Regions from separate parts of the Chromobacterium sp. CV08 genome, predicted to be linked through region 2. Evidence: riboswitches for the same ligand, from Rfam matches in the RefSeq annotation. Region 2 holds a riboswitch; the other holds the start of a gene.

Region 1 (14,832 bases), 1.7 Mb from region 2:
ATGCGGCGCAGCGCCGGCTCGGCCAGCTTCTGCTTCTCGCCCCACAGCTTCAGCTCTCGCGCCATGTCGCGCAGCTGGCGGCCATCCTTCAAGCCCTGCCTGAGCTTCAACAGCATGCGCACGTCCTCGGCCAGCGACCACAGCACCAGCACCGGCGCCTCGCCCTCGGCCATCAGGCCGTCCAGCATCCGCGTCAGCCGCGGCGTGTCGCCGGCCAGCCAGGACTCGGACAGCTGGAACACGTCGAAGCGGGCGACATTGGCCACGGCGGCCTGCAGATCGGCCAGGCTCAGCTCGCCCTTCGGATACAGCAAGGCCAGCTTGTCCACCTCCTGGCGCGCGGCCAGCAGATTGCCCTCGACCCGCTCGGCGAAGAACACCAGCGCCTCCTGCCCCAGCTGCTGGCCCTGCGCCTTCAGCCGGCGCGCGATCCAGGCCGGCAGCTCGGCCCTGCCGACCGGGCGCGCCTCGACCACCGTCGCCGCCTTGTCCAGCGCGGTGAACCACTTGCTCTGCTGCTGGGTCCTGTCCAGCTTGGGCAGCGTGATCAGCGTCACCGTGTCCTGCGGCGGCGCGGCCGCCAGCCGCTGCAGCGCCTCGCCGCCTTCGGCGCCGGGCTTGCCGCCGGGAATGCGGATCTCCAGCAGTTTCAGCGAGGCGAACAGCGACACGCTGCTCATCGAATCGCTGAGCTGCGACCAGTCGAAGCCGGCCTCCACCGTCAGCACTTCGCGCTCCAGGTAACCGGCGCCGCGGGCCGCCGCGCGGATGGCGTCGGCCGCCTCCAGCGCCAGCAGCGCCTCCTCGCCGTGCACCACATAGAGCGGCGCCAGCTCCCTGGCCAGCGCCGCGCCCAGCGCGTCAGGGCTTGAGGTCGGCATTGGCGGGCTTCACGCTCTGCGGTCCGGCCGGCGACGCGGACGGCACCGGCAGATAGGCCAGACGGCGCACGATCTGCTCGGCGGCGTCGCGGCGGGCGTCGGCCCACAGCAGATCCTCTTCCTGCTGCTTGCCGAGAATGGCGTTGTCGGAGTAGTTCATCGTGCGGCGCACGGTCACCGTCATGTCCGGCTCGATCGGCACGCCGCCTATCACCACCCTCACCAAGGCGGTGTAGGTCAGCTGGTACTCGTTGATCTTGCCGCCGACATTGATGGTCAGGATGTCCTTGGCCTGGTTTTCATTGACCACGCTGAGCACCGCCTGCGCGCTCTTCGGCGAATCGGTCAGCGTCAACTTGGGCTGACGCGCCAGCACGGTGCTCAGATCGGGAGCGATGGCATTGTTGCCGGCCTCCAGATACAAGGTGGAGAACGGCAACGGCTTGATCGCTCCGCCCAGGCCGCGCAGATGGAAGCCGCAGGCGGTCAGCAACAAGGCGAAACCAGCCAGCAGCGCGAATCTCAGAGAGTGTTTCATTGCATCCCCCGTGGCGGACGGACCGCCAGGCAAAACGGCGCGGCAAGACTCTCGTCCCGCCGCGCCGCGATGGTGGTCAGGATCAGACTACGATGTTCACGAGGCGGCCCGGCACGACGATGATCTTCTTCGCCGGCTTGCCTTCCATGAACTTGATCACGTTCTCGTGCGCCAGCGCGGCGGCCTCGATCGCGTCCTTGGCGGCGTCGGCGGCCACGGTCACGCTGCCGCGCAGCTTGCCGCAGACCTGTACCATCAGCTCGATCTCGCTCTTCACCAGCGCGGCCTCGTCCACCTTCGGCCAGGACTGGGCCAGCAGCTCGGTGCCCGGCTTCAGCTCGCTCCAGATGCCGTCGCAGACGTGAGGCACGATGGGCGACAGCAGCAGGGTCGCGGCCTCCAGCACTTCCTGCGCCACGGCGCGGCCGGTCTCGCCGGAGGTGTCGGCCTTGTCGTAGGCGTTCAGCAGCTCCATCACCGCGGCGATGGCGGTGTTGAACTGCTGGCGGCGGCCGTAGTCGTCGGCGACCTTCTGGATGGTGCCGTGCAGCTTGAAGCGCAGCTCCTTCTGGCTGGCGTTCAGCTCGCCCGCGGCGTACGGTGCCACCACGCCGGCCTCGACGTGCTCGCGCGCGGTTTTCCACAGGCGCTTCAGGAAGCGGAAGGCGCCCTCGACGCCGGCGTCGGACCACTCCAGGCTCTGCTCGGGCGGCGCGGCGAACATCATGAACAGGCGCGCGGTGTCGGCGCCGTATTTCTCGATGAATTCCTGCGGATCGACGCCGTTGTTCTTGGATTTGGACATCTTCTCGATGCCGCCCACCACCACCGGCAGGCCGTCGACGCGATGCTTGGCGGCGACGATCTTACCCTTGGCGTCGCGTTCCAGGATGACGTCCTGCGGCGCGATCCAGTCCTTGGTGCCGTTGGGCAGGTCGCGGTAGAAGGTCTCGCACACCACCATGCCCTGGGTCAGCAGGCTCTTGAACGGCTCGTCCGACGACACCAGGCCTTCGTCGCGCATCAGCTTGTGGAAGAAGCGCGCGTACAAGAGGTGCAGGATCGCGTGTTCGATGCCGCCGACGTATTGGTCGACCTGCAGCCAGTAGTCGGCCGCCTGCTTGTCCACCATCGCGGTGTCGCACTTCGGGCTGGCGTAGCGGGCGTAGTACCAGCTGGACTCGACGAAGGTGTCCATCGTGTCGGTTTCGCGCTTGGCCGCACCGCCGCACTTCGGGCAGGACGTCTCGTAGAATTCAGGCATTTTGGCCAGCGGAGAGCCGGCGCCGTCCGGAATCACGTTTTCCGGCAGCGTCACCGGCAGGTCCTTTTCCGGCACCGGCACGTCGCCGCAGCTCGGGCAGTGGATGATGGGGATAGGGCAGCCCCAGTAGCGCTGGCGGCTGATGCCCCAGTCGCGCAGCCGGTACTGGGTCTTCTTCCGGCCCAGGTTCCTGGCCTGCAGGTCGCCGATGATGGCGTCGAAGGCGGCTTGGTAGCCCAGGCCGTCGTACTTGCCGGAATTGACCGTCTTCACGGTGTCGTCCTTGGCGCCGTACCACTCCTGCCAGTTGGCGGCGTCGTATTCGCCGTCGCCGGACACCGGCGCGATCACCTGCTTGATCGGCAGCGCGTACTTGTTGGCGAATTCGAAATCGCGCTCGTCGTGCGCCGGCACGGCCATCACCGCGCCTTCGCCATAGCCCCACAACACGTAGTTGGCCACCCATACCGGCAGCTTGTCGCCGGTCAGCGGATGGATCACGGACAGGCCGGTCGGCATGCCCTTCTTCTCCATCTTGGCGACGTCGGCCTCGGCGACGGAGCCGGACTTGCACTCGGCGATGAAGGCCTGCAGTTCGGCGTTGCCGGCCGCGGCCTGGGTGGCCAGCGGATGCTCGGCGGCGACGGCGACATAGGTCGCGCCCATCAGCGTGTCCGGACGGGTGGTGTAGACCTTCAACTCACCGTTGTGGCCGATGCTCGCCTCGTCGTACGGGAAGACCACGTCAGAGCCGTAGCTCTTGCCTATCCAGTTGCGCTGCATGGTCTTGACCTGCTCCGGCCAGCCGTCCAGCTTGTCCAGGTCCGCCAAGAGCTGATCGGCGTAGTCGGTGATGCGGAAGTAGTACATCGGGATTTCGCGCTTTTCCACCAGCGCGCCCGAACGCCAGCCGCGGCCGTCGACCACCTGCTCGTTGGCCAGCACGGTCTGGTCCACCGGGTCCCAGTTGACCACGCCGTTCTTCTTGTAGATCACGCCCTTCTCGAACAGGCGGGTGAACAGCCACTGCTCCCAGCGGTAGTAGTCCGGCTTGCAGGTGGCCAGCTCGCGCTCCCAGTCCAGGGCGAAGCCCAAACTATCCAACTGGGTTTTCATATATTCGATGTTGGCGTAGGTCCACGCCGCCGGCGCGCCGCCGTTCTTCATCGCCGCGTTCTCGGCCGGCAGGCCGAAGGCGTCCCAGCCCATAGGCTGCAGCACATTGAAGCCCTGCAGGCGCTTGAAGCGGGCCAGCACGTCGGTGATGGTGTAGTTGCGCACATGGCCCATGTGCAGCTTGCCGGACGGATACGGGAACATCGACAGCGCGTAGTACTTGGGGCGGGAAGCGTCTTCCACGGCCTTGAAGGCGGCGGTTCTCTGCCATTTCTGCTGCGCGGCGCCTTCCAGCTCGCGCGGGGAGTAGTGTTCTTGCATGTCCGGGGTCTTTGCTATTTCAGAAAACGAATCGCTCGATTATATCGGCAAAAGCGGGGAAAAGGACATGCCGGGAAGTGGACAGAATGTCCGATTTCCGCACAAAAACAAGGCGTTCACAGCAGCCGGTACAGCATTTCGCTGGCCATCGTCGCCATCAGCAGCGCGAACGCCTTCTTCAGGCGGGGAACCGGCAGCCTGTGCGCGGCCCGCGCGCCCAACGGCGCGAACAGCACCGTCATCAGCATCAGCGCCAGCATGGACGGCAGATGCACGAAGCCGGCGCTGCCCCACGGCAGACCGGAGATGCCCCAGCCGCTGATCAGATATCCGATGGCGCCGGAGATCGCGATGGGCCAGCCCAACGCCGCGCTGGTGCCTATCGCCGTATGCACAGGGACGTTGCACCAGCTCATGAAGGGCACGCTCATCGAGCCCCCGCCTATGCCCACCCAGCTGGAAACCATGCCTATGGCGCCGCCGGCGGCGCCCTGGCCGGCCCAGCCCGGCATCCCCCGCCCGCCCTTCGGCTGGCGGCCGATCAGCATCTGCGCCGCCACCGCGTAGGCATAGACGACGAAGAACCAGCGCAGCGCGGCGCCGGAAATCCAGCCGGCGATCAGGCTGCCTAGCAGCGTGCCGGCCACCATCGCCGGCGCCATCCCGCGGACGATGCGCCAGTTCACCGCGCCCTTCCTGTGGTGGGCCCGCACGCTGGACAGGCTGGTGAACATCATCACCGCCAGCGAGGTGCCGACCGCCAGATGCTGCACATGCTCGCCGCCCAGATGCGCCGCCATCAGCGCCCAGCCCAGCACCGGCACGATGATCAGGCCGCCGCCGACGCCCAGGAGGCCGGCCATGAAACCGGCGACGGCGCCGCAGGCCAGCAGCGCGGCCAGCAATTCATACGACAACATGGCCGCTCCTTTTTCCGATGCCAGTCCCCATCATGCCAAAGAATCCCCCCGCTCCGCACTTAAACGCGCGCCGTCCTCGCCGCGGCGGCGGAGCCAACGCCGGCGGATCGCCCGCCTGCACGGCTCAGCCCCATAACGGGCGGCCAGATACGCCAACAGCGACGAAGCGGCGACAACAGGCTGCCCAAAAGGCTGCCCTTGAGGCCATACGCCAGCATGGAGTGCAGCAGCAGCACGCAGCCGATGGCAATGCCGCGCAGGCAATCTATGCGCGGATTGCGCGGTTCGATGGAAGACATGGCGCGTCCCGGAATGGCAAGGCCAAAATATTACACAGGAATATCCGTGCGCCAAGCATCAGCGCGGCAGGCTCACGTCCAGCAAATCCATCAGATACGCCCACTCCTCGTCCGTCACCGGCGTGATCGACAGGCGGTTGCCGCGCTTCAGCACCGTCATGCCGTCCAGCGGCGGATGCTCGCGCAGCTCGGCCGGCGGCAGCAGCCGCGTCTTCCTGACGAAGCGCACGTCGACGCACTGCCAGCGCGGATTGGCGGCATCGGATTTCGGATCGTGGTAGGGGCTGGCCGGATCGAACTGGCTGGAGTCCGGATGCGCGGCGGAAGCCACTTCGGCGATGCCGGCGATGCCCGGCTCCGGGCAGGACGAGTGCCAGAACAGCAGCAAGTCGCCGGGGCGCATGTCGTCGCGCATGAAATTGCGCGCCTGGTAGTTCCGCACGCCGGTCCATTCGAAAAGCCGCCGCGGTTCCGCGGCCAGATGGTCTATCGAGGTCTCGTCCGGTTCGGACTTCATCAGCCAGTAGCGCATGGGCAATATCTGTTAATCGCTGAGTGGGTGGGGAAAGACTTGCTCAATCTTACCGGAAAGATTACTTCGTATGCTGGCGGTAACGGGACAGGCAGCTGTCCGGTATCACAGGAGCACGAAAATGAAACAATGGATTCTGGCCGTCGTCGCGGTCGGCAGCCTGGCAGGCTGCGTGGTGGCCCCGCCCTATGCCGGCGTCGCGCCGGGCCCGGTGGTGGTGCGGCCGGCGGTGGTGGTGCCGGTGACCCCGGTGTATTACTACGGCTACGGTCCGCGCCGCGGCTGGCGCTAAGAGCCTGTTCAAAATCTTTTTGCGGCATCGGCGGTTTTCTGCCGCGTTGTCGGACCGGGCCTTGGAATCACCGAGGCCGACGCCTGGCATCCGGACCGCTGGCGGTAGACGGGCGCTAACGGCCGGCCATCCACAGCCAGCCCATCGGCAGCGCCAGATTGGCCAGCGCGCTGAGCCAGTAAAAGGCCAGGAAGGGCTGCTTGCGGGTCTTGTGGCGGAAGGCGCGCTGGGCCAGCCAGGCGGCTGGCCAGCCGCCGGCCAGATGCAGCAACTGCAGTCTGGCTTCCGGAACGCGCCAGGCCCCGCGCAGCGCCGCGCGCTTGTCCAGCCAGTAGGCCAACAGCGTCGGCGCGGCCATCAAGGCATAGGGCAGCCACCACCACCAGGCCAGACGGCCCAGCAGACAAGCGATCAGCAGCGGCAGCAGCAACAGCAATATCATGCGTCCGGACTCCTCAGGGGCAGCCGCCTCAGGCCGGACTCGGTCAACAGCCAGTCCAGCCTCACGTCCCAAGCCTCGCGCGGCACCGCGTCCACCAGCTGGCAGTCGAAACCGACGCCGACCAGCAAAGGCTTGCCGCTCAGCGCATGCCGGCGACGGAAAGCCAGCGTGCTGTCATAGAAGCCGCCGCCCTGCCCCATCCGGAAGCCGTCGCCATCGATGCCCAGCAAGGGCACGAACAATACGTCCAGACGCTCGGCGCGCAGCCGGGCGCCGGCATACTCCAGGATGCGGTAGCGCGGATGCAGATACCAGCGGTCGCCGCCATCGAGTCCGGTGAACCACAGCCGGCGGCCGCGCCGCGGAATCTGCGGCAGGAATACGGCCGCGCCGCGCCATAGCGCCGCGTTCAGCAAATCGGACAGATCCAGTTCCGAGCCGGCCGCCAGATAGCCGCCGACGCGCTTGCCGCGCTTCAACAGCCGCGCGGCGTGACGCGCGACGGCGCGGGCGGCCGCGGCGCGATAGGCGGGCGGCAGCGCGATGCGGGCGCGGCGAAGCTGGCGTCTCAGCGCCGTCTTGTCGGTTGCGGGGGAGGATGCGGTCATGATGGAGGGGAACCCCCGCGAGTGCCGTTCGGGCTAAATTCGCTTGTACCCTGTTTCCAGGAGGGGCCGCCTGCCAGACACTTCGGGCGCATCCACAAGGGACGCGACTCGCCCGTATCTCACGCTGGCAGCCAAAAGCGAACGCATTGGTACAAAGGAATTGTGTGCCTTCGCGAACACCGCAGGGGGTAAACTAAGCTGTGCCTGCCGCCGTTAGAACAGCGGCTGTTGGCTCTGGCGGAGCGCCTCGTCGGCGGCTTCGCTCATGCCTCGTATTTTACGCTGAAACGCCGCCATCTCCAAGCCCTCTCCGACTTTGGTCTTCAAGAGATCGTGGGCGATGTTCAGCGCGGCCATGATGGCGATCTTGTCGGTATCCATCACCTTGCCGTTCTGCTGGATCGCGTTGACCTTGCCCTCCAGCAGCCGCACCGCCTCGCGCAGCGTCTCCTGCTCGTCGGCCGGCGTGCCTATGGTGAATTGACGGCCCAACAGCTCGATGTCGACCTGAACCACGTCGCTCATTGCTCATCCTCCGGCGGCGCCGGCAGGCGCGCGACCAGGGCCGCCACCCGGCTGCGGGTTTCGTTGACGCGGAAATTCAGCTCGGCGTTTTCCTTCAGCGCTTCGGACAGCGCCTCGGCGAAGCGGCCGTTCTGGGTTTCCAGCTCCCGGATGCGGACGATCAGCGCCGCGACGCGGGATTCGAGGTATTCCAGTTCATTGTCCATGGCGGCGAGGATAACGGGCGGCTACCTGGGCGTCAAACCCAGCCTCTGCCTCGCTGTGTCCAGCCGGGTACACAGCTGCTCGGCGCCGTCGGCCAAGCGCGGCCCGGGGATGCTGATGGCGTCGCCCGGCAGCGCCAGCAGCGCGCCGCCGGCCACCGCCGGCAGCTCGCGCCAGCGGCGCCACATCGCCAGCGTGGCATCGTCGCCGGCGACGATGGCCTGCGGCCGCGCCGCCGCCACGGCGGCGATCGACACCTGCGGCGCCGGCTGCGACAGGCCGGCGAACACATTGACGCCGCCGCACAACCGGATCAGAGAATCGATATAGCTGTTGGCGCTGACGGTGAAGATGGGAGCCTGGCTCAGCTGGAAGAACACCCGAACCGCCGGCTTGTCCCCGTAGCGCCGCCGCAACGCCGACAGCCGCTGGCGATAGGCCGCGGCGGCCCGCGCCGCCTCGGCGTCGGTGCCGGCCAGCTTGCCGAGCAGGACGATTTCCTTCGCGACGTCGTCCGGCTGCAGCGGATGGCTGACGAAGACCGGCACGCCCAGCCGCTTCAGCCGCTCCAGCTCGCGCGGCGTGCCGCCGTCCTGCCAGGCCACCACCAGGTCGGGTTTCTGCCGCAACACCGCCTCCAGGCTGAAGCCGGTGAAACCGCCGACGCGCGGCAACCGCTTCGCCGCCTCCGGATGGTCGCTGTAATCGACGGTGGCCACCACCTTGCCGCCGGCGCCGGCGGCGAACAGCAGCTCGGTCGCGTGCGGCACCAGGCTGACGATGCGCGCGGCCGGCTTGTCGAGCGCCACCGTCTGGCCGCTACCGTCCTCGACGCTGACGGCTGCGCGCGCCGTCGTCGCGGCCAGCAGCAGGCACAAGACCGCCGGCAGGCGCCTCATGCCGCCCCCTTCAGCGCCAGCGGCAGACCGCAGGCCACCAGCGTCACCCGCTCGCAGCGGGCCGCGAGCAGCTGATTGAGACGGCCCAGCTCGTCGACGAAGCGGCGGGTTTCGGCGTCGGCCGCCACCACGCCCCAGCCGACCTCGTTGCTGACCAGCAACACCTCGCCGGCCGCGCGCTCCAGCGCCGCCAGCAGCGCGTCGCGCTCGGCGGCGTAGCCGGCCTCGTCGAAGCCGGCCTCGCCGAAGAAGCGCATCAGCCACATGCCCAGGCAGTCTATCAACAGCAGGCCGCCGCCGGCGTCGCGCTCGGAGACGGCCGCCGCCAGGCTCCGCCCGGCCTCGGCCACGTCCCAGTGCGGCGGACGCTGCGCGCGGTGACGCTCGACCCGGCGCGCGAACTCGGCATCGCGCACTTCGGCGGTGGCCAGATAACACACCGGGCCGCGATGGCGGCCGGCCAGTTCCTCGGCATGGCGGCTCTTGCCGCTGCGGGCGCCGCCGGTGATCAGATGGACCATATCGCTCAGAACTTGTAGGTCACGGCGGCCTGGTAATTACGCCCGTTCGCCGGATACAGGGAATAGGCGGTCGGGCTGCTGTACCAGGTGCCGCCATAGCTCGCGTAATGCCGGTCAAACAGATTGTTGGCGCTCAGCGCCACCGTCACGTGCTTGCCGAAATCCTGGGTCAGCTTGGCGTCGACCACCGTATAGGCGGGCAGCTTGCTGCCGAAGCTGTTGCTCTGGTCATTGTCGAAGTACTGCTCCGACACGTATTGCGCCGACAACGCCAGTTTGCCGTCCTCGCGATAGCGCCAGCTGGCGGCGGCGTTGGCCATCAGCTTGGGCACCATCGGAATGGTCTTGCCAGCCAGTCCGGCGCCGGCGCGATAAGTCGCCTCGGTCCAGCTCAAATTGCCGTTCAGGGCCACCGTCGACGTCACGTTCAGCCCGCCTTCCAGCTCCACGCCCTGATGACGGGTGGCCGGCAGGTTGGCATTGGCGCCGTACAGGCCTGCGAACGGATTGTAGGCGATCTCGTTGCTCATATCGTTGCGGAACAAGGCCAGCTTGGCGTGCGCGCGCTCGCCCGCCCACTCCACGCCCACTTCCTTGTCATGCGACTGCTGCGGTTGCAGCGGCAATCCATTGGTATAGGTCACTTCGTCGGCATTGCCCAGACGGAAACTTTGACCTGCCCGGACATAGGCGCTCCAGCCGCCGCCGAAGGCCTGCTTCAGGCCCAGCGACCAGGCATGCAGACTGGTATCTATCGTCGACAGATTGGCGCCGCCGACGGTGGCGTTGACTTTGTCGTCCACCAATTGCTGGCGGCCGCCGGCCGACAGCGTGGCGCCCCGCCACAAGGCGAACTGGCCGTCGACGAAATAAGCGACGTGGCGTTGCGAGGTTTGTTCGTTGTTCAACGAGTTCAGCACGCTCATCGAACCGTCCAGCCAGTCGCCGCCGACACTCAACTTATGCTTGCCGATCGGCAGTTCGTAGCGCACGCTGGCCGTATTCTCATCCAGGCTGCGATGGTCCAGCGAGCAGCCGGAGCTGCCGACGAACTGGGTGCAGGAGTCGGCATCCTTGTGCCGGCGCGACAAATCGGCGTACAAGGTGCCCGCCCCCAGCTCCTGGCTCACGGAGACGCCGCCGCTGGTGGTATCGGTGGAGGCGTAGCTGTTGGGCGTCAACGTGCCGACCGGGTAGGTCGCCAGAGGATTGAGGCCGTTGACCGGGTCCATGATGATCGGTCCTGGCAGGCGCAGCCCCTGATTGGCGGTCTTGGCGAACAGCTTGATGTCGCCGCCGTCATGCTTGAAGGTCAGCGTGAAACCGGCGTTGTCGTTGCGCTCGGCATTGTTCTGCCGGTAATTGCCGGTCTTCATCGACTGAATGTAGCCATCCAGCGCGACAAACTGATTGGCCGCGTGCAGATTGGCGTCCAACTGACGCAAATCGTAGCTGCCGCCGATCAATGTGACGCTGCCGCTGGCGCCGCTGGCCGCGCCGGACTTGGTGATGATGTTGATCACGCCGCCGGTGGCCCCGCCGCCATAGGCGACGCCGCCGAGTCCGCGCACGACTTCGATGCGCTCTACGCTGGACAGCGCCACCGAGCCGAGATTCACCGCCGCCAGATCGTTGGTGTTCTGACGCACCCCGTCGACCAGAATCAAGGTGTTGCTGTTGCCGCTCATGCCGAAACCACGCAGATCGACCATGGCGCTGCTGGCCGAGCCGGAGCTGTTGAGCACATGCACGCCGGCATAGGCCGACAGCACGTCCTGCACCGTCGTCGCCGTGCTGTTGGCGATGTCGTCGGCGGTGATCACGCTGACATTGGCCGGCAGCGACGAGACTTTTTGCGGCACGCGGCTCGCCGTCACGATCACCGGGTCGCCGGCGAGTCGCGGCGCGTCGTCGGCATGGGCGGCGGCGCAGGCTGCGGCGATGGCCAGCGCGCAGGTTTGGGGCTTGAACATGAAACACACTCCAATGATTGGATTTCTCCCGCGGGCGGGCATCGTCGAAGTGCGAAGAGGATATGCATAAACGGGTCGCGGCGGCGCCGGATCGTCTGTCGGATCGCCTCCCCGCGATACTCCAGTGGTCCACCGGCTTCCGGCCGGGGCATGCAGGCCGGTCTCCGGGCTCGGCCTTGCCGGCGGCGCGCCTTCCCATCGTTGGACAGTGGCTGTTGCGCCGCCTGGGCGCATGCGCGCCAGGCCTTACCGTTGCGGGGGCAGCGCCGGCTTCTCACCGGCTTCCCGTTTCATCCTGGCGCGCTGGGAAGCGCGACTCGGACACCTGCTGATCTGCGGATTATAACCCGCCGGACTTTTGGCGGCACCGGCCAAGCAGTAATATGCTTAGAGTCCAGCCGGCGCCGCGCGCCGGTTTCCATTCATCTCCGGACCCTCGTCCCATCCCGCAGCAGGCCCAAACCATGAACAGCAGCAAGCCACTGGATCTTTCCGCCCGCAACGCCGCCCGCGCCCGCCAGGCCGTCCTGACCAAGCCGCCCGGCAGCCTGGGGCAGCTGGAGGAGCTGGCATGCCGCTTCGCCGCCTGGCAGGGCCGCGCCCAGCCGGAAGAGCTCCGCCCGGCCATCACCGTGTTCGCCGGCGACCACGGCGTCACCGCCGAAGGCGTGTCGGCGTTTCCGTCGGCGGTCACCACCGAGATGGTGCGCAATTTCGCGGCCGGCGGCGCCGCCATCTGCGTGCTGGCGCGCGCGCTGGACGCGCGGCTGGAGGTCGTCGACGTCGGCGTCGCCGGCGACGTCTCCGCGCTGCCCATCGTCCACGCCAAGGTGCGCGCCGGCAGCCAGAATCTGGCCCGCCAGGCGGCGATGAGCCCCGACGAGGCCGAGGCCGCGCTGGAAACCGGCCGCGCCGCCGCGCGCCGCGCGGTTGAGGCCGGGGCCAATCTGTTGATTGCCGGCGACATGGGCATAGGCAACACCACTGCGTCGGCGGCGCTGATCTGCCGCCTGAGCGGCGCGGCGCCGGAACAGGCGGTCGGCCGCGGCACCGGCGTCGACGACGCCGGCCTCGCCAACAAGCTGCGCGCGGTCAAGACCGCGCTGGCGCGGGTCGCCTGGGAAAACCTCAGCGGCCAGGACACGCTGGCCGAGCTGGGCGGCCTGGAAATCGCCGCAATGGCCGGCTTCTACCTGGAAGGCGCCCGCCTCGGCGTGCCGTCGCTGGTGGACGGCTTCATCGCCAGCGCCGCCGCGCTGTGCGCCCAGGCCATCGAGCCGTCGCTGCACGACTGGCTGCTGGCCAGCCACCGCTCGGCCGAGACCGGCCATGACCTGGCGCTGGCGGCGTTGCGGCTGCGGCCGCTGCTGGATCTGGGCATGCGGCTGGGCGAAGGCTCCGGCGCCGCCGTCTGCGTGCCGCTGCTGCGGCTGGCGGTGCAGTTGCACAACGGCATGGCGACCTTCGAAGAAGCCGGCATCAGCGGCAAGTCGGCATGAACCCCTATACCCTGACGCTGCTGCGGCACGGCGACATCGAACACGACGGTCGGCTGATCGGTCTGACCGACCTGCCGCTGACCGAACTGGGACACCAGCAGCTGGCCCGCAGCTGGCAGCGGATCAGCACGCTGGCGCCGGTCACCAGCATCGCCAGCTCGCCGCTGCAACGCTGCCGCGAGTTCGCGGTCAAGCAGGCGCTGTCCGGCTCGCTGACGCTGAAGGTGGACCCGCGTTTCGCCGAAATGGACTTCGGCCACTGGGACGGCCAGCCGCTGGCCGAACTCGAGCAGAGCCACCCCGGCTGGGGCGGCGAGCTGGCCGAGGGCCGGCTCAGCCCGCCCGGCGGCGAGAGCTTCGAACAGTTCCGCACCCGGGTGCTGGCTGGCCTGGCCGACTGGATGACCGAGGCGCGCGGCAGCCACCGGCTGCTGGTGACGCACGGCGGCGTGATCACGGTGCTGATGGCGGAACTGTTCGGCACCGAGTTCGCGGTGGCCAAGCTGATGACGGTGCAGCGCGGCGGCTTCGTCCAGCTGTCGATGCTGGAGGGCCATCCGCCCTATCTGCTGCGGCTGGAATCCTCATGCGCGGACTGATATTGGCGGTACAGTTCCTGACCCGGCTGCCTACCCCGCAGCTGGCCGACTTCCAGCCCGAATGGCTGGCGGCCAGCGCGCGCTGGTTTCCGGCCGTCGGCCTCATCGTCGGCGCGCTGCTGCTGGCGGCGCTGCGGCTGGGCGGCCTGGTCGATCCGTGGCTGGCGGCCCTGCTGGCGCTGCTGGTCTGGGTCGGCGTCACCGGAGGCCTGCACCTGGACGGCCTGGCCGACCTGGCCGACGCGCTGGGCGCGTCCCACCGCTCTCGAGAACGCTTCTTCGAGGTGCTGAAGGACCCGCACCTGGGCAGCTTCGGCGTGCTCTCGCTGATCCTGGCCGTCGCCTGCAAGCTGGTGCTGCTGATGCTGCTCGCGCGCCAGGGCGGTCCGGCCTGGGCCCTGCTGCTGGCGCCGGCCTGGGCTCGCGCCTTCGCGGTCGTCTGGTCGGCGACGCTGCCGGCGATCGCGCCGGGCAGCGGCGAGCGCTTCGCCTGGCGCCGCGACCGGACCGGCATCGCGCTGAACCTGGCCGCGCTGCTGGCGCTGTCCGCCTGGCTGGCTCCGGCGCTGCTGTTGGCGCCGCTGGCCGGCCTGGCCTGGTGGATTTTCTTGAAACGCCGCCTCGGCGGCATGACCGGCGACTGTCTCGGCGCCGGCGTCGAGCTGTGCGAGATCGCGATGCTGGGCCTGTTGTTGTGGCGGGCGCCGGCCTGGATTTTCTGAAGCGCGTCGATCGCCGAATGAAAGACGCCGCGCCCATGCAAGGGAGCGGCGTCTTTCCTTGGAGCCTGTTCAAGGTCTTTGAGCAGGCGAGATGGACGAATTGCAGGCTGGTATTGGGTAGCCGCTCGCAATGGCGGAAATCGCGGCGTCAAGGCACAAGCTACCCATTGCGCGCTCGCCTCGCAGACCAGCGGCCTCGCCACCAGCGCCAGCGCAGCCTGACGTCGTACCAGGCCGGCCTGAGGCCCAGCAGAAACAGCAGCAGCGCCAAGGGCAGCGTGAAGCCGAAGCCCAGGTGCTTGAAGCCCAGCGCGCCCACCACGCCGCCGACGAAGAAGGCCAGCAGGATCAGCGCGTAGACGCGGAATTTCTTGCCGTTGGCGCGCACCGCCGCCACCCGGGAATGGCGCTCGCGGTTGTAGTAGCTCATCTTGGCCAGCTCGATGCCGAGATCGGTGGCGATGCCGGTCATGTGCGTGCTGCGCAACAGGCCGCCGGACAGCTTGGTGACGATGGTGTTGTGCATGCCCATGATGAAGCACAGCAACATCACCGTCGGCGGCGTGAACAGGCCCTTGTGCAAGGACAAGCCGGCCCCCAGCAGGCCGAACACCAGCAGCAGCAGCGCCTCCTCCATCATCGACACGCCGTAGCCGCCGCGCAGCCGCTGCCGCCGC
Region 2 (14,832 bases):
CGGCCTGCTGGCCGCGGAAGGCGATCAGCGCCACCTGGTCGCGGCGGCGGTAGGCGTCTTCCAAGAGGCTCAGCACCGTGCCCTTGACCTGCTCCATCCGCTGGCGCGCGGCCATCGATCCGGATGCGTCGACGACCAGCAGAATCAGGTTGCCCTGCTTGGCGACGCGGACCTTGTCGTGCAGGTCGGCGCGGGTGACGGCGAAGTGGTCCGGATCGCGCAAGATCGCGTGGCGCAGCGTGGCGTCCACCGCCAGCTGGGCCGGCTGCGGATTGGCCTCGGCGCGCACGTAATGTCCGCGCTGGCGGCTGGCGCCGTCGCTGCGGCGGCCGGCCGCGTCGTTGAGGGAGGGCGCCTGGACGCGGATGCGGGCGATGTCGCCGGCCGGCGCGGCGGCGAAGATCTGTTCCGAACCATGGCCGGTAGGCTTCGGCTCCTGCTCGCCGTCGGCGTCCGGCGGCGGCTGCGTGGCCTCGCCCTGGTCCTGCGGCGGAGGAGGCGGCGTGGACGCCTGCTGCGTCATCCGCTCCAGCTTGTCCTGGTCCAGCCCGCTCTGCTCGAACGGCTTGCGGCGGCGGCGGTGCGGCAGCACCAGCCGGGCGGCGTCGCGGATGTCTTCGGCGCTGGCGTCAATGCGGCCGTCCAGCGCGGCCAGCGCGCGCGCGGCCTTGTTCAGCACGATGTCGGCGCGCAGGCTGCTGACGTCGAATTCGCAGCACAGCTCGCTGACGAAGTGGAACAGGCTATCGCTGAGCCGGGTCTGCGGCAGCAGCGCGCGCGCGGCGGCGATGTTTTCGCGCAGCGCCTCGCTGTCGACCTGCCACTGTGCGGCGAAGCCTGCCGGGTCGGCCTCGAAGGCCAGGCGGCGGCGCACCACCTCGGCGCGCAGAAGAGGCTCGCGCGGCGCGGCCACGTCCACCATCAGGCCGAAGCGGTCCAAGAGCTGCGGCCGCAGATCGCCTTCTTCCTGGTTCATCGTGCCGAGCAGCGTCACCCGCGCCGGGTGGCTGACCGCCAGCCCCTCGCGCTCGACGGTGTTGACGCCCATCGCGGCGGCGTCCAGCAGCACGTCCACCAGGTGGTCGGCCAGCAGGTTCACTTCGTCGATATACAGCATGCCGCGGTGGGCTCCGGCCAACAGGCCGGGCTTGAACGCCTGCTTGCCGCCCTGCAGCGCCTTTTCGAAGTCCAGGCTGCCCAGCACCCGGTCTTCGGTGGCGCCCAGTGGCAGGTTGATGAAGGGCACCGGGCCGTCATGCAGCTCGCGCGCGCCGCCGGAGCATACCGGGCATAGCGGCAGCGGATGATCCGGCTCGCAGTTGTAGCCGCAGCCGGCGGCGCGGCGGATAGGCGGCAGCACGGCGGCCAGGCCGCGCGCGGCGGTGCTCTTGGCGCTGCCCTTGTCGCCGCGCACCAGCACGCCGCCGACGGTGGGGTCCACCGCGCAGATCAGCAGCGCCTGTTTCAGTTGCTCTTGGCCGACGATGGCGGCGAACGGGTAGATCGGACTCATGCTTTGTTCTCTCCGCGCGCTTCCAGCAGCGCTTCGCTATCGAGGTGCAGCTGCTTGAGCGCGGCCAGGGTGTCCGGGTCCGGCTCCGCCCACAGCTGGCGCTGAGCGGCTTCCAGCAGGCGGTCGGTGATGGCGTTCAGCGCCCACGGGTTGCTGTCGGCGAAGAACTGCTGCATAGACGGATCCAGCGCGTAGCTTTGCGCCAGCTGCTCGTACACCCAGTCGTCCACCACCTGGGCGGTGGCGTCGTAGCCGAACAGGTAGTCGACGGTGGCGGTCAGCTCCAGCGCGCCCTTGTAGCCGTGCTTCTGTATGCCGGAGATCCACTTCGGGTTGGCCACCCGTGAGCGGAACACCCGCAGCACTTCCTCCTTCAGCCCGCGTACCGCCGGCGCCTCCGGATTGTGGCTGTCGCCGAAGAAGGCGCGCGGCTGGCGGCCGCTGAGGCTGCGTATCGTCGCGATCATGCCGCCGTGGTATTGCAGGTAGTCGTCGCTGTCGAAGATATCGTGTTCGCGGTTGTCCTGGTTGTGCAGCGCCACCTCGACGCCGGCCAGCCGATGGCGCAAGGCGTCGCGCGCGTCGGCGCCGTTGGCCTCGCGGCCGTAGGCGTAGCCGCCCCAGTTGACGTAGGCGGTGGCGAAGTCGGCGTCGTTCCGCCAGTTCTGCTCGTTGATCAGCGGCAGGATGCCGGCGCCGTAGCTGCCCGGCTTGGCGCCGAACACGCGGTACAGCGACTGCGCGTCGGCGTCGGGCAGGCCACTCAATAGTTCGTTTTTCAGGTCGGCCAGATAGTGCTTGCGCAGGAAGTTCTGCTCGACCGGCTCGTCCAGCCGCGCGACGGTGTGCACCGCCTCGTCGACCAGCGAAATCAGGTGGGGGAAGGCGTCGCGGAAGAAGCCGCTGATGCGCACGGTGACGTCGATGCGCGGCCGGCCCAACTCGGCCAAGGGGATCACTTCCAGGCCCTGCACGCGGCGGCTTTCCTGCTGCCAGCGCGGCTTGACGCCGAGCAGCGACAGGATTTCGGCGATGTCGTCGCCGTGGGTGCGCATCGCGCTGGTGCCCCAGACGCTGATGGCGACCGATTCCGGATACTGGCCGGTTTCCTTCAGGTGGCGGGCCAGCATCTCGCGCGCCAGGCCGTCGCCTATGCGCCAGGCGGCTTGCGAGGGCAGGCTGCGCGGGTCCACCGAGTAGAAATTGCGGCCGGTGGGCAGGATGTGGGCCATGCCGCGCGTCGGCGCGCCGCTGGGGCCGGCCGGCACGTAGCCGCCTTCCAGGCCGCGCAGCAGATTGTCTATCTCCTCGGCGGTGCGGGCGAGCTTCGAGCACAGCGGGTCGCAGACGAAGCTCAGCACCTGCTCCAGCTCTGCGCACGGCTCGACGCCGGGCAGGACGGCGGCGACGGCGGCCGACACCGCGGCGGCGTCGTAGCCGCGCGCGGACAGCTCGGCGATCAGCGCGCGCGCCAGCCTCAGCACCGCGTCGTGCGCGTCGGCGCGGGTGACCAGCGGCTGGCCGGCCAAGGCCTGCAAGGCGGCGGGCGTCTCGGAAAGGCGCTTGCCCTGGTCCTGCTGCCACGCCGGCCAATCGCCGCCGCAGGCCGCGGCGACGCTGGCCGGCAGGCCGGGGATGCCGAGGTTGGGCAGCCGGGTCAGCGCCAGCAGCATGTCGACCAGCGCCTCGCCCTGCGGCGCGCTGCCCAGCACGTGCAGGCCGTCGCGGATCTGCGCCGCGCCCAGCTCGCACAGATAGCCGTCTATGTCTTCGATCAGGTGGGCGACGTCGACGCCGTCCATCTTGGCCAGGCTCAGCGGCACGCCGTCTGCGTTCAGCGTGTCGTCCCAGTCGTGGTCATGGTCGTGGTGATCGTGGCTGTGGCCGTGATGATGGTGGTCATGGTGGCCGTGGTGATGGCCATGGTCGCCATGATCGTGGTGGTGATGGTGTCCATGGTCGTGGCCGTGCGCGGCCTTGGCCGGGCGGTATTTCGCCGCCGCGGCCGTCGCCGGCTTCATCGCGGCCGCCGGTTTGGCCGCTTGCGGCCGGTATTTGCCGTGCACGGCGGCGGGCGCGTGCTGATGGCCGCCATGCGGATGATCGTGGCCATGGTCGTGATCGTGGTGATGCTCGTGTTCATGGCCGTGGTCATGGTCGTGCTTCAGCATCGCCGCCAGGTCGGTGTCGAGCTTGGCCTCCTTGATCAGGTCCCAGATCTGCTGCTGCAGCAGCGGCAGCTTGTTCGGGTCCAACAGCTCCACCTGGTAGTACTCGTCCACCAGCTGGGTCAGCTGCGCCAGCGGGCCGTAGCTGTCGGCGGTGGTCATCGCCGGCGTCAGGTGGTCGATGATCACCGCGTGGCCGCGGCGCTTGGCCTGCGAGCCCTCGCCCGGATCGTTGACGATGAAGGGGTAAAACAGCGGCATGTCGCCCAAGAGCGCGTCCGGGAAGCAGTGCTGCGACAGGCCCACGCCCTTGCCCGGCAGCCACTCCAGCGTGCCGTGCTTGCCGACGTGGACGATGGCGTCGGCCCGCCAGTCGTCGCGCAGCCAGCGGTACAGCGCGTAGTAGTGGTGGGTCGGCGGCAGGTCCGGCGTGTGGTAGATGGCGTCCGGGTCCATGCCGTAGCCGCGCGGCGGCTGCAGCGCGACGAAGACATTGCCGTAGTCCAGGCCGGAGAACACCAGTTCGTCGCCGTCGACGTAGGCGCCGCCGGGCGGCTCGCCCCAGCGTTGCAGCATCTTGTCGCGCAGCGCGTCGGGCAGCTCGTCGAACCAGGCTTGATAACGCTGGGCCGGCACGCGGGCGGCGGCGTTTCGCATCTGCTCGGCGCTCAGGTAGTCCTGATCGTAGGCGCCGCGGTCTATCAGCTCGTGCATCAGCGCGTCGCTGTCCGGCGGCAGCTCGTCCATCCGGTAGCCGCGGCCTTGCATGCCGCGCAGCATCGCGTACAGCGACGCCGGCGAGTCCAGGCCCACCGCGTTGCCGATTTGAGAAGCCTTGCTGTTGGAGTTGGTGAAGATGAAGGCGATGCGCTTGTCGGCATTGGGCAGATGACGCAGCCGCGCCAGCCGGGCGGCGATGCCGGCCAGGCGGCGGGCGCGGTCCGGCAGCGGCGCGTATTGCTCGGCTTGTCCCGCTTCCGCCGGCTGCTTGAAGCTCAGCGGCACGCCTATGATGCGGCCGTCGAACTCCGGCAGCGCCACGTTCATCGCGGTGTCCAGCGGGTTGAAGCCGCGGTCGGACGCTTCCCACTGCTCGCGCGTCATGCTGCTGGTGATCGCCTGCAGCACCGGCAGGTCCAGCCGGTCCGACGCCTCCACCGCCCAGCCGGGCTGGGTCGGGCCGTCGTGGTTGATGTCGCCCATCGCGAACGAGGTGGTGTTGATCAGCAAGGACACCTTGGCGCGCGGATCGGCCAGCAGCGCCAGCGCCGCCGGCAGGCCGCCTTGGTCTACGGTCCGCAAGGACGAGGTGAACACCGGCAGCGCGTTGACGCCGCGCTCGGCCAGGCAGTCCACCAGCAGGTCGATGAAGCGGGTGTTGCCGGACAGCCAGTGGGCGCGATAGAAGCACAGGCCCACGCTAGGCCAGTCCGGATTGCGGATTTCAAGCCAGTCGTCCAGCGAACACGGCGCGGCCAGCTCCGGGTGGTAGATGCCGTGCTCGGGCAGCGGCTGCGGGCTCTGGTAGCCGAAGCCGGTCAGCAGCAGCCGGTCGGCCAGGCAGCGCATCATCTCGCCCAGGTTGGCGCTGCCGCCGGCCTGCAGATAGGCGTGGACGTCCTGCTGCAGCGATACCGGCGCGCTGCACAGCGCTTGCAGTTCCGGGTCCGGCTCGCCGGTGCCGCTGACCACGATGACGGCGCATTGCACGCGGCGGGCGTGGGCCAGCAATAGCTCCAGTCCCGGTATCGCGTCGGCGCGGCCCAGCACGCGCAGCACGATGGCGCGGGCGTCGGCCAGCTGGCCGTCCAGCAGCGCCCGCATCGCGGCCTCGTCGGCTATGCCTTGCAGCGAAATGCCGGCGACGGCGGGGAAGTCTTCCGGCCAGCGCGCGCGCGACAGCGCGGCGAGGTCGGTGCCGGCGTGGCTCAGCAGCGCGATTTCGGCGTTCATCGTTGAGCCTCCGTTTCGATGTCGCCGATGCCGGTTTTATGGAACACCAGTTCCTCGACCGGGACGCCGCCCTTCAGGTGCTGGCAGACGATGCGCTCGATATCGGTTTCATTCACCTTGCGGTACCAGACGCCGTCCGGGTAGACCACCATCACCGGGCCCTCCTTGCATACGGCGAAGCAGTGGCTGCGGGTGCGCTTGGCGCGCAGGCCTTCGCAGCCGTCTATCGTGCGGCCCAGGTGCAGGAACATCGCCTCGGCGCCCTGGCCGTCCGGCGTGCAGCGCGGGCCGGTGCACATCAGCACGTGTTTGTCGTGGGTTCTCATCGCGCCTCCGGCGTCAGTTGGTCGAAGCGCTTCCATTTGTAGATGCCGGCGGAGGCGAGCCAGGTGAGCAGGAAGACGGCGACGACGAAGTAGCCGAAGTGGGCCAGATCGTCGTTCAGCGCCGAAATCCAGTCCCAGAACGCGCCGCTCAGCTGCAGCTTGTCGGCCAGCAGGCCCAGGCCTTCCAGCCCGCCTATGCCGACGGCGACGACGACGGAGACGAAGGTGATGGTCAGGTTGTACCAGAGCTTGCGCACCGGATTGACGAAGGCCCAGCCGTAGACCTCCACCATCATCATGCTGTCCAGCGTGTCGACCAGCGCCATGCCGGCGGCGAACAGCACCGGGAAGACCATGATGTGCCACAGTGCGACGCCGTGGGCGCTCTGCGAGGTGGCGATGGCGAACAGGCCGATCTCGGTGGCGGTGTCGAAGCCCAGGCCGAACAAAAAGCCTATCGGCAGCATGTGCCAGCTCTTGCCCACCATCTTGAACAACGGTTTGAGCAGGCGGGCGATCAGGCCGCGGTTGTTCAGCAGCAGGTCCAGCTGCTCGTCGCAGATGGGCTCGCCGGCGCGGGCGCGGCGAAAGGCGGCCCAGACGGCGCGCAGCGACGACAGATTGATCAGGGCCAGCGTCAGCAGGAAGAAGGCCGACACGCCGGTGCCGATGACGCCGCCTATCTCCTTGAAGCCGGTGACGCGGCTTTGCAGCGCGCTGGCGGCGAACACGATGACGGCGACGGCGATGACGACCACCGCCGAGTGGCCCAGCGAAAAGAACAGGCCCACCGCCGCCGGCCGGCGGCCTTCCTGCATCAGCTTGCGCACGGTGTTGTCTATCGCGGCGATGTGGTCGGCGTCCACCGCGTGGCGCAGGCCGAACAGATAGGCGAGCAGGGCGGTGGCGAGTTGGGCCGGGTGGTCGGCGAAGGCGGCGAAAGCCCAGGCCCAGGCCAGGAGGTTGGCCAGGATCAGCCCTGACAGGATGGGCGCGTGGCGCGCCAGACGGCGGCCGGCGCTCGGCGCGGTGTATGGATGCATGGTGCCCTCGGAGACGATACTCGTCGCGCAAGCGAGGGCACAGTCCGCCGGTTTTCCATGGGCGGCGCATGTGCGTATCCCCCGGTACACCCCGCCCGGCTTCTGCTTGCGTCGACACGTATGACGGCCGGTCTCCTGGCTCGCGCGTCGTCGTCCGGCGCCGCCTTCCCGGCCTCGTTGGAGGGCCAGTGGCGTCAGGCGCAGACTCTGCGCTTACAGTTGCGGGGGCAGCCGCGGTATCGCACCGCGTTCCCGTTTCACCCTCTATATTCGGGCACCGTCATGATCGGAACCGATGATACGTGACAACGCCGATGCTGTGAACCGCGCGCCACAGCGGTCGGGCGTGGATAAGCGGCTGGCCGCGGCATCGGCCAGTGCGCGAAGGCGGCGCGGGGAGCGCTGGAAAAGGAGCGCGTATCGGCATCGGCATGCCGGCGACCGAACGGAGTCTTGTGTCCGGGGGGCGAAGAATCTTTTCCAGGACTTTACATTCCACTAATATTACAATAGCATATGTAATTATTTCATCATAATTATGTGGAATTATTTGTTCGATCGAGTCGGATTCTCGGCGCTTGCCGCCGGACTTTTTCTTACCGTTCCCGGATAAGGGGCTGTATATGTCGACAAAAACAAACGAGCCCTTGGGGCTGCCCATTTCCAGCAAGCGCGAACTGATCGAGTGGTTCGCCGCCGGCGAAAAGCCCCGCGAGCGTTGGCTCATCGGCACCGAGCACGAGAAGTTTCCGTTCCGCTGCGATGATCTGAGCAGCGTGCCCTACGAAGGCCCGGAGGGCATAGGCCGCTTGATGGAGTTGATGGCCCAGCGTTTCGGCTGGACGCCGATAAACGAGAACGGCAGGATCATCGCGCTGAGCAAGCCCGGTTCTCTGGCGATGGTGTCGCTGGAGCCTGGCGGGCAGTTCGAACTGTCGGGCGCGCCGATGCGGAGCCTGCACGAGACCCGGACCGAGCTGACGGCGCATCTGGATGAAGTGCGCGCCGTGGCCGAGGGGCTGGGCATACGCTTCTCGGGCCTGGGCTTCGCGCCGACCTGGCGCTTGGACGAGGTGGCCTCGATGCCCAAGGCGCGTTACGCCATCATGCGCGAATACATGCAGCGGGTCGGCACGCGGGGGCTGGACATGATGTATCGCACCGCCACGGTCCAGGTAAACCTGGATTTCGCCACCGAGGCCGACATGGTGAAGAAGATGCGGGTGGCCATGGCCCTGCAGCCTGTGGTCTCCGCGCTCTTCGCCAACTCGCCGTTCCGGGAGAATGCGCCCAGCGGGCTGCTGTCGAACCGCTGCCATACCTGGCTGGACACCGACTCGGCCCGCTGCGGCGTGCCGTCCTTCGTCTTCGAGTCCGGCATGGGTTACGAACGCTACGCCGACTATGCCCTCGACGTGCCGATGTACTTCGTCTACCGGGACGGAAAGTATATCGATGTCGCCGGCGAGTCGTTCCGCGACTTCATGCAGGGCCGTCTGCCCCAGTTGCCGGGCGAGCTGCCGCGCCTGTCGGACTGGACGGACCACCTCAGCACGCTGTTTCCCGAAGTGCGTCTGAAGCGCTACCTCGAAATGCGCGGCGCCGATGCCGGCGGTCCGGACCATCTGTGCGCGCTGCCGGCGCTGTGGGTCGGGCTGCTCTACGACAGCGCGGCCCTCGACGCCTGCTGGGATCTGGTCAGGACGCTGTCGCACGAAGAGATCGAGGAGGCGCGCCGCCGCGTTCCCGCCGAAGGCCTGCGCGCGCCGTTCGGCAAGGGCACGGTGCTCGACGCCGCGCGCGCGATACTCGAGCTGGCGCATGGGGCCTTGCGCCGTCGCAAGCTGCTTGACGAGCATGGGCGGGACGAGACGATACACCTGCGCAGCGCCGAAATGGCGGCGACCACGGGCCTGACCCCGGCGGAGCTGCTGTTGCGCCGCTTCCAGAAGGAATGGAACGGCCGCGCCGAGCGCATCCTTCAAGACACCGCGTTGTGATTTGTCTCCCGTCGTCGCTGGACGGCGGGCCCGCTCAGCCGGCGGCGTGCCGCCGCCAATCGACTAGCGCCTGTTCCAGCCGGACCCAGTCGGCGTCTGCCTTGGGCAGGCCGAAGCGCAGGCTGGGGATGGCTTCGAAATGGCGGGTCAGGATGCCGCGGCCGGCCAGGTAGCGGTGCGCGGCCAGGCTGTTTTCGTCCGGCACCCACTGAAACAGCTCGCAGCCACCGGCGGGCGGCAGGCCGTGCCGCTCCAGGCAGCGTTGCAGCCTGGAGCTATCCCGCTGCAGCTTGGTTTTCATCGCCTGTTGCCATGGGGCATCGCGCAGCGCCAGCTTCACCGCCTCGCGCGCCGGGCCGGCCACCGTCCACGGGCCCAGTTCCTCGGCCAGCGCCCGCAGCAGTTCCGGCCAGCCGAACACGAAGCCGGCGCGCGCGCCGGCCAGGCCGAAGAATTTGCCGACCGAGCGCAGCACGATCAGTCCCGGCTTGCCGGCGTGCGGCAGCATGCTGTCTTGCGGCGCGGCGTCCAGAAACGCCTCATCCACCACCAGCCAGCCGCCGCGCGCGGCCAGCCTCTGCCGCCAGTTTTCCAGCAAGGCCGCATCGAAGCGGTCGCCGGTGGGGTTGTTGGGGTTGCACAGCAACACCACGTCCAGCTGGTCTATGCCGGCGGCCAGTTCTTCCGGCGACAGCCTGAACAGCTGGTGTCCGCGTTTTTTCCAATGATGCGGGTGTTCGGCGTAGCACAGCGCCAGCATGCCGACGCGGCACGGCGCGCGCAGCCGCGGCAACAGCTGGATAGCCGGCTGCGAGCCGGCCACGGCCAGCAGCTTGTCGCTGCCGTAGTAGTCGGCGGCGGCCGACTCCAGCCCGTCGTCGTTCTGCGGCAGCCGCAGCCAGCTGTCCGCCGACAGCGGTGGTACCGGCCAGCCGTTGGGATTGACCCCGGTGGACAGGTCCAGCCAGTCGCCGGCCGGGATGCCGTATTCCGCCGCGGCCCGCAGCAGGCCGCCTCCGTGTTCAAGCATGAATCGCTCCGATCAAGATGGCCGCCGTCAGCGACAGGCCGGCCCACAGCCACATGCCGCGGTTGACCAGCCGCACCGCGCGGCCTATGTCCTCGTGTGTGGGGCTGGGACCGCAGCCGAGCGGCGGACGTTCCTTCCACTGGCCGTGATAGCGCGCGCCGCCGCCCAGCGACACGCCCAGCGCGCCGGCGCCGGCGGCCATCACCGGGCCGGCGTTGGGGCTGTACCAGGTCGGTGCCTGGGTCCGCCAGCAGCGCCAGCCGTCGGCGGCCTTGCCCAGCAGCAGATAGGTGACGGCGGTCAGCCGCGCCGGGACGTAGTTCAAGACGTCGTCGAAGCGGGCGGCGGCCCAGCCGAAATGCAGGTAGCGCTCGTTCTTGTAGCCCCACATCGCGTCCAGCGTGTTGGCCAGCCGGTACAGCACCGCGCCGGGCGCGCCGAGGACCAGGAACCAGAACAGCGCGGCGAAGACGGCGTCGCAGCCGTTCTCCAGCACCGATTCGATGGTCGCGCGGGCCACGCCGGCCTCGTCGAGCGCGCTGGTGTCGCGGCTGACGATCCAGCCGACGCGCTCGCGGGCGAGGGCAAGGTCGCCGTCGGCCAGCGCCTTTCTCACGACGTCTGCGTGTTGGGCCAGGCTCTGCGCGCCGACGGCCAGGTAGAGCAGCGCGACGGGGACGACGGTTTCCAGCAGCGGCAGCCTCGTCAGCGCCCAGGCGGCCAGCGTGAAGGGCGCCAATAGCAGCGCGATCGCGGCCGCGCCGCGCAACCGCATGCGCCAGGCCGGCTCCGCGCCGGGCGCGGCCGGGTAGGCCAGCCGCTCGACGGTCTTGACCAGGCGGCCGAAGCCGACCAGCGGGTGCCAGCGCCGCGGTTCGCCCAGCAGGCGGTCCAGCAGCAGCGAGATCGGCAGAAACAGTGCGGAATTCAACGCGGGGCCCTATATAATGGCCGGCCGCCGCTCGGGATTATCCAATGCGCAAGCCGATTGCGCGCCGGGCGGCCGGAATGAATGAAGCCGCCATTCTAAGCGTTGTCAGCCAGCTATGCGCAGGGAGATCGCCATGACCGCCAAGACCATCATGATCCAGGGCGCCACGTCCGACGCCGGCAAGAGCGCGCTGGCCACCGGCCTGTGCCGGCTGTTGGCCCGGCGCGGCGTCCGCGTGGCGCCGTTCAAGCCGCAGAACATGGCGCTGAACAGCGCGGTGACGGCCGACGGCGGCGAGATAGGCCGCTCGCAGGCGGTGCAGGCGCAGGCCTGCGGCGTCGAACCGCATACCGACATGAACCCGGTGCTGCTGAAGCCCAACAGCCACACCGGCTCGCAGGTGATCATCCAGGGCCGCGCGATCGGAAACATGGAGGCGCGCGGCTACCACGGCTACAAGCCTATCGCGATGAAGGCGGTGCTGGCGTCGCACGCCAGGCTGGCGGAACAGTATCAATGCATTGTCGCCGAGGGCGCCGGCAGCCCGGCCGAGATCAATCTGCGCGACGGCGACATCGCCAATATGGGCTTCGCCGAGGCGGTGGACTGCCCGGTGATCCTGGTGGCCGACATCGAGCGAGGCGGCGTGTTCGCCCACTTGGCCGGCACGCTGGCCCTGCTGTCCGAATCCGAGCGCGCGCGCGTCGTCGGCCTGGTGATCAACCGCTTCCGCGGCGATCCGGGACTGCTCAAGACCGGCGTCGACTGGCTGGAGAACCATACCGGCAAGCCGGTGCTGGGCGTGCTGCCCTATCTGTACGACCTGCATCTGGAGGCCGAGGACAGCATGGGCCTGGACAAGCCCGGCGGCGCGTCGGGCGGCGGCGACAAGCTGCGCGTGGTCGCGCCGGCCGCGCCGCGCGTCAGCAACCACACCGATTTCGATCCGCTGCGCCTGCACCCGCAGGTGGATTTCACGCTGGTCCGCGCCGGCCAGCCCATCCCGCCGGCCGACCTGATCGTGCTGCCCGGCAGCAAGAGCGTGCTGGCGGACCTGGCCTGGCTGCGGGAGCAGGGTTGGGAAGAGGCGATACGCCGCCATCTGCGCTACGGCGGCAAGGTGCTGGGCATCTGCGGCGGCCTGCAGATGCTTGGGCGCAAGCTGCACGATCCGGACGGGCTGGAGGGCGAGCCGGGCAGCGGCGACGGCCTGGGTTGGCTGGACATGGAAACCACGCTGGCGCCGGAGAAGCGGCTGACGCGGATGCGCGGCCGGCTGACGCTGGACGACGCCGAGGCCGCCGGCTACGAAATCCACATGGGCGTCAGCTCCGGGCCGGCATTGGAGCGGCCGGCGGTGCGCTTCGACGACGGTTCTGACGACGGCGCGCGCTCGGAAGACGACCAGATATTCGCCACTTATCTGCACGGCGTGTTCGACGAGCCGGCCGCCTGCCAGGCCATCCTGCGCTGGGCCGGGCTGCGGGAACCGGAGGCGCTGGACTACCCGGCGCTGCGCGAGGCCAATATCGACAAACTGGCGGACATGCTGGAGAGGCACCTGGATCTGGAGCCTATCCGGCGCTGGCTGCCTTCTTCCGAGTCCGGGCGGCGGGTTTAGCCGAATGCCTGTTCCACCGCTATCGCCGCCAGCAGCGTTTGCGCCAGTTCCGGCCGGCAGATCAGCAGGTCGGGCATCCTGACGTCCGCCTGGTTGAACACGCAGGGCGAGCCGTCTATCCGCGACGCGTGGAGGCCGGCCGCCAGCGCGACGCCGGCCGGCGCGCAGATGTCCCATTCGTTCATGCCGCCGGCGTGCAGATAGGCGTGGGCCTCGCCGCGCAGCACCGCCATCGCCTTGGCGCCGGCCGAACCCATGGGGATCAGCTCGGCGTCCAGCCGGGCGGCGACGCGCTCGGCCAGCGCCGGCGGCCGGCTGCGGCTGACCAGTATCTTCAGCGGGCCGGCCGGAGCGGGCGCCAGCGTCGGCGCGGGAGTGGCGAACAGCTCGCCGCGCGCCGGCAGCGCGACGGCGCAGGCGGCCGGCAGGCCGTCCACCGCCAGCGCCACGTGCACCGCCCAGTCGCTGCGGTCGCGATCGCGCTCGCTGTATTCGCGCGTGCCGTCCAGCGGGTCTATGATCCAGACCCGGCGTTTGTCCAGCCGCGCCGGATCGGGCGCCGACTCCTCCGACAGCAGGCCGTCGTCCGGCCGCGCCGCGCGCAGCAGATCGGCGATCAGCGCGTCGGAGCGGGCGTCGGCCAGCGCGCCCAGCGCCTTGTCGCCGGCGGCCTGGCCGCGGCGCAGGCCGTTCAGCAGTTCGCCGGCGGCGGCGGCGAGATCGGCGGCAAGCTGGTGGTCATCTGGCATGGGTCTTTCCGGCGCAATGGACATGATGGAGTGATACACCGGATCTGCGCGCGCGGCAATGGCGCGCCGGTCCCGGTTTGACGGTCCGCAATGGACGGGAAGGCGCCGGGCTGTTCAGAAATATTCGACGCCGGCTTGCGGCAGCGCGTCCGGGCGCTGCGTCAGGAAAGCCTCCACTTCGGCCGCCGGCAGCGGCTTGCACAGCAGATAGCCCTGCACGATGTCGACGTGGATGCTGGTCAGAAAGGTCAGCTGCTCGGCTGTCTCCACGCCTTCGGCGACCACCTGCAGACCCATTCTGTGGGCCAGGTAGGCGATGGTGTCGCACAGCGCGGTGTCTTTCTGGTCATTGTGGATGTTGCGGATGAACGATTGGTCTATCTTCAGCGTGTCCACCGGGAAGCGGGTCAGGTAGGCCAGGGACGAGTGGCCGGTGCCGAAGTCGTCTATCGAGCTGTGTATGCCCATCGCGCGGAACTGTTCCATCATCCGTATCGATTGCTGCGGCGACAGCATCGTGAACGATTCGGTGATTTCCAGTTCCAGACCATGTGGCGGGATGCCGCTTTCCTTCAGCACGCCGGCGACGAAGTCCGGCAATTCGTGGTCGGTGAACTGGGCCACGCTCAGATTGACCGCCATCCGCAGATCGCCGCCGCAGCCCTGATCCCGCCAGCGTCTCAGCTGGCCGCAGGCTTCGCGCAGCACCCAGCGTCCAAGCGGCAGGATCAGGCCGGACTGCTCGGCCAGCGGAATGAACTGCATCGGCGAAATCATGCCCTTGCGCGGGTGCTGCCAGCGCACCAACGCCTCGACACCGACCACCCGGCGGCTGCTCAGCTCGATCTGCGGCTGGTAGTGCAGCACCAACTGGCCGCCGTCTATCGCCTGGCGCAGCTCCTTCTCCAGCTCGATGCGCTCGCGCATCTGCTGGGAGAGCGCGGCCTCGTACACCTGGATGCGACGGATGCCGCGCTGTTTGGCCTGGTATAGCGCCATGTCGGCGTTGCGCAGCAGCTCCTGGCCGTTTTCGCCATGTTCGGGCCCCAGGCTGACGCCTATGCTGGGGGCGATGTTAAGCATCATTTCGTCGATGGCGAACGGCTCGGCGACGGCGTCCAGCACCCGGCCGGCCGCTTCCTCGGCCTGCTCGCGTCCGCTGACGGCTCCGAGCAGCAGCACGAATTCTATGCCGCCCAGCCGCGCCGCGTGGCCGCGCGGACCGGCCAGTCGCTGCAGCCGTTCGGCCACGCTGCGCAGTAGCAGGTCGCCGACGCGGTTGCCGTAGACGTCGTTGATGAACTTGAAGTCGCCGAGGTCTATCAGCAGCAGGGCGAAGGCCGGCTGCTTCACCTCGCGGTTGATGCCGTACAGCGCGTCCAACTGCTCCAGCAGGCCGCTCTGGTTGTAAAGGCCGGTCAGCGTGTCGAAATAGGCCAGCCGGTTGATGTTTTCCTGAGCGGCGACGCGCGAGGAGATGTCGATATAGCTGACGCGC

Evidence for each region. A riboswitch is a leader RNA that binds a small molecule or an ion and turns the genes downstream of it on or off. The one in region 2 is predicted to bind cobalamin.
Region 1: another riboswitch for cobalamin. It lies ahead of WNM05_RS02385 (TonB-dependent receptor); the one in region 2 lies ahead of WNM05_RS16890 (HoxN/HupN/NixA family nickel/cobalt transporter).

What each region holds. Positions count from the first base shown of each region.
Region 1 covers NZ_CP150453.1:492,725-507,556, reverse strand. The annotation lists gene holA (DNA polymerase III subunit delta) at 1-881, opposite strand, end outside; gene lptE (LPS assembly lipoprotein LptE) at 862-1,419, opposite strand; gene leuS (leucine--tRNA ligase) at 1,502-4,120, opposite strand; gene WNM05_RS02440 (sulfite exporter TauE/SafE family protein) at 4,237-5,040, opposite strand; gene WNM05_RS02435 (hypothetical protein) at 5,100-5,339, opposite strand; gene WNM05_RS02430 (EVE domain-containing protein) at 5,398-5,871, opposite strand; gene WNM05_RS02425 (hypothetical protein) at 5,993-6,163, shown strand; gene WNM05_RS02420 (DUF1294 domain-containing protein) at 6,279-6,605, opposite strand; gene WNM05_RS02415 (5-formyltetrahydrofolate cyclo-ligase) at 6,602-7,213, opposite strand; RNA gene ssrS (6S RNA) at 7,222-7,404, opposite strand; gene WNM05_RS02405 (cell division protein ZapA) at 7,427-7,738, opposite strand; gene WNM05_RS02400 (hypothetical protein) at 7,735-7,944, opposite strand; gene WNM05_RS02395 (cobalamin-binding protein) at 7,966-8,841, opposite strand; gene cobU (bifunctional adenosylcobinamide kinase/adenosylcobinamide-phosphate guanylyltransferase) at 8,838-9,362, opposite strand; gene WNM05_RS02385 (TonB-dependent receptor) at 9,368-11,335, opposite strand; cobalamin riboswitch at 11,473-11,679, opposite strand; gene cobT (nicotinate-nucleotide--dimethylbenzimidazole phosphoribosyltransferase) at 11,800-12,834, shown strand; gene WNM05_RS02375 (histidine phosphatase family protein) at 12,831-13,433, shown strand; gene cobS (adenosylcobinamide-GDP ribazoletransferase) at 13,421-14,155, shown strand; gene WNM05_RS02365 (YoaK family protein) at 14,316-14,832, opposite strand, start outside.
Region 2 covers NZ_CP150453.1:3,685,308-3,700,139, reverse strand. The annotation lists gene WNM05_RS16905 (putative cobaltochelatase) at 1-1,513, opposite strand, end outside; gene WNM05_RS16900 (cobaltochelatase subunit CobN) at 1,510-5,634, opposite strand; gene WNM05_RS16895 ((2Fe-2S) ferredoxin domain-containing protein) at 5,631-5,960, opposite strand; gene WNM05_RS16890 (HoxN/HupN/NixA family nickel/cobalt transporter) at 5,957-7,003, opposite strand; cobalamin riboswitch at 7,112-7,300, opposite strand; gene WNM05_RS16885 (glutamate--cysteine ligase) at 7,627-9,003, shown strand; gene cobD (threonine-phosphate decarboxylase CobD) at 9,038-10,033, opposite strand; gene cbiB (adenosylcobinamide-phosphate synthase CbiB) at 10,026-10,964, opposite strand; gene WNM05_RS16870 (cobyric acid synthase) at 11,098-12,585, shown strand; gene WNM05_RS16865 (3'(2'),5'-bisphosphate nucleotidase CysQ) at 12,582-13,334, opposite strand; gene WNM05_RS16860 (EAL domain-containing response regulator) at 13,449-14,832, opposite strand, start outside.